Linked DNA regions of Arthrobacter globiformis. Each later gene encodes a partner of the first gene's protein in a complex. Links are inferred from orthologs where the notes say so. Each region holds a gene or a part of one and is shown on either strand. Other genes may lie near its edges.

What was found. The genes of interacting proteins can lie anywhere in the genome.
Region 2: the proteins of dnaN (region 1) and dinB are in contact, whole or in part, in a solved structure (PDB 1OK7), measured with the Escherichia coli proteins. The link is inferred for Arthrobacter globiformis from one-to-one orthologs.

What each region holds. Positions count from the first base shown.
Region 1 is NZ_JAUSYZ010000001.1:238,685-242,215, forward strand. What follows is about bases 1-2,958. They hold dnaN (DNA polymerase III subunit beta), read left to right. Parts: upstream 1-896; coding sequence 897-2,021; downstream 2,022-2,958. Other genes in these bases: dnaA (chromosomal replication initiator protein DnaA), read left to right, coding at 1-359. Outside these bases: DNA replication/repair protein RecF, read left to right, coding at 3,084-3,531. UniProt on the Escherichia coli protein: Confers DNA tethering and processivity to DNA polymerases and other proteins. Acts as a clamp, forming a ring around DNA (a reaction catalyzed by the clamp-loading complex) which diffuses in an ATP-independent manner freely and bidirectionally along dsDNA.
Region 2 is NZ_JAUSYZ010000001.1:2,113,200-2,116,548, forward strand. What follows is about bases 1-2,776. They hold dinB (DNA polymerase IV), read left to right. Parts: upstream 1-696; coding sequence 697-1,857; downstream 1,858-2,776. Other genes in these bases: QF036_RS09540 (polyprenyl synthetase family protein), read right to left, coding at 1-13; QF036_RS09545 (hypothetical protein), read right to left, coding at 10-555; QF036_RS09555 (DUF3040 domain-containing protein), read left to right, coding at 2,191-2,562. Also shown: division/cell wall cluster transcriptional repressor MraZ, read left to right, coding at 2,962-3,349. UniProt on the Escherichia coli protein: Poorly processive, error-prone DNA polymerase involved in translesion repair and untargeted mutagenesis. Copies undamaged DNA at stalled replication forks, which arise in vivo from mismatched or misaligned primer ends.

The DNA of each region.
Region 1 (3,531 bases):
ATGTGGCTCTCGCGGAGATGGTGCTCAAGGACCTCATCACCGACGACGGCGCCCAGGAAATCACGTCGGGCCAGATCCTGCAGCAGACGGCTGACTACTTCAAGCTCAGCATGGAGGAGCTCTGCAGCAAGTCCCGGACCCGGACGCTGGTGACTGCACGGCAGATCGCCATGTACCTGTGCCGCGAGCTGACCGACATGTCGCTGCCCAAGATCGGCCAGGAGCTCGGCGGCCGCGACCACACCACCGTGATCCATGCTGACCGCAAGATCCGTGAGCTCATGGCTGAGCGGCGTGTGATTTACAACCAGGTTACTGAGCTCACCAACCGGATCAAGCAGCAGCAGCGCGACTCCTGATCCGAGGTTCTTAACCTTATTAACAGGTGCGTGTGGATAACCCTGTGGACAGTTAAGGGGACAACCGCGGTTAATGGGCTTAAAACCCTTAAGCCGTCTGTGGATCACCGAAACGGGCCAAAAATGTTGTCCCCATCCACAGCCTGTTTAAAACGTGCCGAACCCACAGTCCATGAACAGGGCTTAACCGCGGATCTGCGCCGTGAAACCGGGTTATCCACAGTTTCCACAGCAGTTATTAACACTACTAATCCCAAAAAATTGAAATCCCTCAAACAACAATCTCCTGCCCCGACCTCCACGCACCGGCCAAAGCACCGGCCACTTGGCCGCCGGCAGAGCCAGCGTCACTGGCGGGGATGGGGAAATCCTTGTAGTTCCGGCTAAGCTGTCTGCAGCGCTCCCATCCCTGGGTTTGTTTGCGGTCGGCCATGCGCGGACCATGCAGGTTCCGGGGCTTGGGGGCAACGGTCTTGTGGGCTCCTTGCGAGTTCCCGTTCAGAAAATGGCAGCAGCAATGAAAGGCGGCACCCTTCCGTGAAGTTCAGAGTCGAACGGGACGTCCTGGCAGAAGCCGTCACATGGACAGCCCGGTCGTTGTCTCCGCGGCCGCCCGTACCCGTGCTCTCCGGCCTCCTCCTCAAGGCCGAATCCGGGACCGTCAGCCTGTCCAGCTTCGATTACGAGACCTCCGCAAGGCTTGAAATTCCTGCCGACATCAGGGAGGAAGGCACCATCCTTGTCTCCGGCCGCCTCCTGGCGGACATCTGCCGCAGCCTGCCCTCGGCACCGGTGGACATCGAAACTGACGGCAACAAGGTGACACTCACCTGCCGCCGAAGCAGCTTCCATCTGGCAACCATGCCCGAGGCCGAATACCCGCCGCTGCCTGCCCTGCCCACCATCACCGGAACCGTCGCCGGCGACGCGTTCGCCCAGGCTGTCTCCCAGGTGATCATCGCCGCGAGCAAGGACGACACCCTTCCCATCCTGACGGGCGTGCGGATGGAGATCGAGGACGACCTCATCACGCTCCTGGCCACGGACCGTTACCGGCTCGCCATGCGGGAAGTTCCCTGGAAGCCCGTCACTCCGGGCATCTCCACGAGTGCCCTCGTCAAGGCCAAGACCCTGAACGAGGTTGCCAAGACTTTGGGCGGCAGCGGTGACATCAACCTGGCCATCGCCGACGACGACAGCCGGCTCATCGGCTTTGAGAGCGGCGGCCGCACCACCACATCGCTGCTGGTCGACGGCGATTACCCCAAGATCCGCTCGCTGTTCCCGGATTCCACGCCGATTCACGCCACCGTGCAGACCCAGGAGCTGGTGGAGGCCGTCCGGCGCGTCTCGCTCGTGGCGGAACGCAACACCCCGGTCCGGCTCGCGTTCACCCAGGGCCAGCTGCACCTGGACGCCGGCACCGGCGAGGACGCCCAGGCCTCCGAAGAGCTTGAAGCACAGCTGTCCGGCGATGACATCACCGTTGCCTTCAACCCGCACTACCTGGTTGAAGGCCTCAGCGTGATTGAAACCAGGTTTGTGCGCTTCTCCTTCACCACGGCACCGAAGCCCGCCATGATCACAGCGCAGAACGACGTCGAGGGCGAAGACCAGGACGACTACCGCTACCTCGTGATGCCGGTGCGCCTGCCCAACTAACCCAGACCCAACTAGGTAGCAGCTGAGGGGCTTCCCAGCCTTCAGAACGCCCTGAGCTGCTACCTAGTTGGGTGGACCGCCCATCCCTAACCATCCGCGCAGAAAAGAGTTCACACGGTGCATATCGGACTGATCGGCCTTGGAAAAATGGGTTTCAACATGCGCGAACGGCTGCGCAAGGGCGGGATCGAGGTCACTGGCTTCGACCGCAATCCCGAGGTCACCGATGTCGCCACGACGGACGAACTCATCGCCGCCCTTCCTGCGCCGCGCCTCATCTGGGTCATGGTTCCGTCCGGTGAAATCACCGACGCTGTCATCACCGAGCTCGGTGCCAAGCTGCAGCCCGGCGACATGGTGATCGACGGCGGCAACTCCCGCTTCACCGAGGACCAGAAGCACGCCGCGGCCTTGGCCGAAAAGGGAATCCGCTTCGCTGACTGCGGCGTCTCCGGCGGAGTCTGGGGCCTTCAGAACGGTTACGGGCTCATGGCCGGCGGCGAGGCCGAGGACATCGAGCGCGCCCTTCCCGTCTTTGATGCGCTCCGACCCGAAGGCGACCGGGCAGACAGTTTCGTGCATGTGGGCGGCGTCGGCGCGGGCCACTACGCCAAGATGGTGCACAACGGGATCGAGTACGGCCTGATGCAGGCTTATGCGGAAGGCTACGAACTCCTCGCCGCCAAGGAAATCGTCACGGACCTCCCGGGAACCTTCCGCGCCTGGCAGAAGGGAACCGTTGTCCGGTCCTGGCTGCTGGACCTCATGGTGAAGGCCCTGGACGAAGATCCCGGACTGGCCTCGATCGACGACTACGTCGAGGACTCCGGCGAAGGCCGCTGGACGGTGGAAGAGGCGATCGCCAATGCGGTGCCGGCCCCCGCCATTACCGCAGCACTTTTTGCCCGTTTCGCCTCCCGCGAGGACAACTCGCCGGCCATGAAGATGGTGTCCGCGCTGCGTCACCAGTTCGGCGGACATGCCACCCGTCCGGCCAAGTAAGTCCGTGTCCGGGTTCCGGCCGTCTTCCGGACCGGCGGTTCCCGAGAATTTGAAGATCGCGTGTACCTAGAACACCTGTCCCTGACCGACTTCCGCAGTTACGCCCAGGTTGATCTCCGGTTTGAGCCGGGCGTCACGGTTCTGGTCGGCTCCAACGGAATCGGCAAGACCAACCTGATGGAAGCTATCGGCTACCTGGCAACCCTCAGTTCACACCGGGTCAGTGCCGACGGCCCGTTGCTCCGTTTCGGAACCGACCGCGCCCTGATCCGGGCAAAGCTGGTCCGGGGCGAACAGTCCACCATCCTGGAGCTGGAGATCAACGGCGGCCGGGCCAACCGGGGACGCATCAACCGCAGCAACCCCGTCCGTGCCCGCGACCTGCTGGGCATCTGCCACACGGTCCTGTTCGCTCCGGAGGACCTGGCGCTGGTCAAAGGCGATCCGTCGAACCGCCGCCGCTTCCTGGACGAGCTCCTGGTGAGCCTGGTTCCCCGGCACGCCGCCA
Region 2 (3,349 bases), 1.9 Mb from region 1 along the record:
CGGCCACCATCACTTGACGGACTCGGGCGGCACGTTGGCGCCGATGGTGAAGGTGGAAACTCCGCCGGATGCGGGGACGGCGATGTTAACCGTCTCGTTGCCCGCCCGCACGAAGTCCTTGGACGCCACGCTGCCCACCGTGTTGCCGGGAACGGCCTTGAAGCCCTGTGCCTCCAGGGCTTTGGTGTAATAGGCGACGACGGCGGCCGGCTTGGCGGCGGTTGAGCCCACCAGTGCGGCGGTGGCCGGGGATGTTGACTTATCGAAGCTGCTGGCCACCACCTTCGTCCCGGGCATCACGGGAAGAAGCTTTGACGGGAAGCCCGCGACGAGCGCTCCCACGGTGGCCGACGTGCCGGGGGAAGCACTCGGGCTGGCGGTTGCGGTCGCGGACGCCGTGGCAGTCGCCACTGCGGACGAGGATGCCGGTGCCGCTGCCGCGGACGTTGCGGAACCGGGTTCCTGTGGTGTGCACGCTGACGCCGCCGCCACTACGGCCGCTCCAGCGGCGAGCAGCCCAAGGCGGGCAGGCATGAGCGTTCGAATGACCTTCACAGGTGCGGTCCTCCTGGGTGTTGATGCCGGATTCAGCCTCCAGTTTAGTCAGGTGCAGGGCATAGGATTGCAGTTGTGGGGCCGGACGAAGACAGAGAGCAGGCGGAAGCGCGGCTGCGGGACCTTCGGCGGGCGAGCATTATGCACGTCGACATGGATGCGTTTTTTGTCTCGGTTGAACTGCGGGCCCGCCCTGACCTGCGCGGCCGGCCGGTCATCGTGGGCTTTCCTGCGGAGCGCTCCGTGGTGCTGTCTGCCTCGTACGAGGCACGCAGGTTCGGAGTGAAATCGGCCATGCCCATGGCTGTCGCATACCGGCTGTGTCCGCAGGCCACCATCATCGAGCCCAGGCACAAGCTGTACTACGAAGTGTCTGGCCAGCTGATGGCGATATTTGAGTCCATCACGGAGCTCGTTGAGCCACTCAGTGTTGACGAGGCATTCCTGGACGTCGGAGGCGCGATCCGCAGGCTCGGCCCGCCGCTGGAAATCGGGCAGTTGATCCGGCGGAGGGTGGCGGGCGAACTGGGCATCACAGCGTCAGTGGGGATCGCCGCCAGCAAGTTCGTGGCCAAGATCGCCTCAACCCGGTGCAAGCCGGACGGCATCCTGCTCATCCGGCCGGAGCAGACCGTACCGTATCTTCACAGCCTTCCGGTCAATGCCCTGTGGGGTGTCGGGGGCAAGACGGCGGAGGTGCTGGCGCGTATGGGAATCCGTACCGTGGCGGACGTCGCCGCGACGCCGGTCTCCTCGCTCAAGAAGGTGCTGGGCGCCACCGGTGAGCACGTCCACCGGCTCTCCTGGGGTATCGACAGCCGGACGGTCACCCCGGTGCGGGTTGAGAAAAGCATCGGAGCGGAGGAAACGTTCGCTGCGGACACGGCGGACGATGTCCTGCTGCACAGGGAGCTGCTGCGGCTGTCCCACCGCACCGCCGAGCGGCTTCGCGCTTCGGGGCTGGTGGCCCGGACGGTGGCGCTCAAGCTGCGGTACGCCGATTTCTCCACTGTGACCCGAAGCCGCACCGTCCACACGCCACTGGACAGCGCGCAGCTCATCTATGCCGTGGCCATCCAGCTGCTGGAGTCACTGGGCAGCCGGCCCCTGAGGGTCCGGCTGGTGGGCGTCCGTGCGGAGCAGCTGGAAGCGGCCGCCCAGACATCCCTCCAGCTGAGCCTGGATAGGCGCGATGACAACTGGCGGGCCGCCGAACAGGCGCTGGACAAGGTGGCCGAGAAATTCGGCAGCAAGTCCGTGCTTCCGGCCCGGCTGCTTGAGCCGGGAAGTGGCAACTCCTGATGGGGGTTCCGGCTGACGTGATTCCCGCGACATCCGCGGGCGTGGGAAACCGTGTTCATGGGCCGAAGATCCGGGCCAGTTCGGGGCCTCGGGAGTGTTGCCGCCCGTGAACAGCGTCTTTCAGAACAGCGCCCAACAAACTATCCTTATAGATACAAAGATTTCGAACGTCTGGACATGTGTGGATCACCCGACCCGCCGCGTCAGTATGCTTGAATCCCTGGATCTGCCGAGGTTGGCAGGCCGGGAACCTGGATGGCATGCCGGTCGTTGACGGGGCAGGAACAACCGGTTCCGACCTGTCTGGACGTTGGCCTACTTAAGGAGGTCGTGATGCCGCTCTCGGAGCACGAACAGAAGCTGCTCGAGCAACTCGAGAGGCAACTGCATGAGGACGATCCCAAGTTCGCCAATTCCATGGGCTCGGATCCCGGCCGCAGCTGGTCCACCCGGCACATTGTGATTGGCGTACTGGCCACGCTGGCCGGGGTGCTGCTCCTCCTGGTGGGGGTTTCCCTCCAGAACATATTTGTAGGGGTCCTCGGGTTCGTCGTCATGGGTGCCGGAGTTTACTTTGCCACAATGCGCAGCGTTGCGGCCGGCAAAGCAAAGGCCGGCGGGCATGGCCGTAAGTCGAAGAACAAGAGCTCGTTCATGAACAGCCTCGAAGAACGATGGGATGAAAGGCGCCGCGGGGAGTCCTGAGCCGATTCTCCACTTCACACCGGCTCCACTTCCCGCCACCTCCACTTCGTACCACCCTCCACATCGCACCACCGGGGCAATCCCGGGTGGGCGCCCATAGGCCAGGAATGACCCGCTGCGGCGGGTCATTTCGCTTTAAGCAAGCGGATCTGATGCCGTGAGCCGGTGCTCCGGAGCCTGATGTCACCGCGGCTGCCGGCTGCGGACCGGTGCAATTCCCCTCCACTTTCCACCCCCGGCAAAAATCCCCGCCATTCCGCGGAAAATTGTTTGTCCAAACCGGTGAGAAATGTCTGCGCCGCGTTGACTGTGGGGAGAAGTGGAGTAAAGTGGAGCGCGTAAGAGGGTAGTGGCAGCGCGGGGGTTGTTCGGCTTCTGACGGCAGACGGGCGGTGGGACGTGTTCCTTGGGACACACTCGCCGCGTCTTGACGAAAAGGGCAGGATCATTCTTCCCGCCAAGTTCCGTGAGGAGCTTGCCGGCGGACTTGTTCTCACCAGAGGCCAGGAGCGCTGCATCTACGTCTTCAGCGAGCAGGAATTCGCGAGGGTTCACGAGCAGATCCGGGAGGCTCCGATCTCCAACAAGCAGGCTCGTGACTACATCCGGGTTTTTCTCTCTGGAGCCTCGGACGAGGTGCCTGACAAGCAGGGGCGCGTGACCATACCTCCCGCGCTCCGGGAGTATGCAGGGCTCGGCAGGGAGTTGGCCGTTATTGGGGCCGGCACCCGGGCTGAGATCTGGGACGCCCAGGCTTGGAATACGTACCTGGCAGAGAAGGAAACCT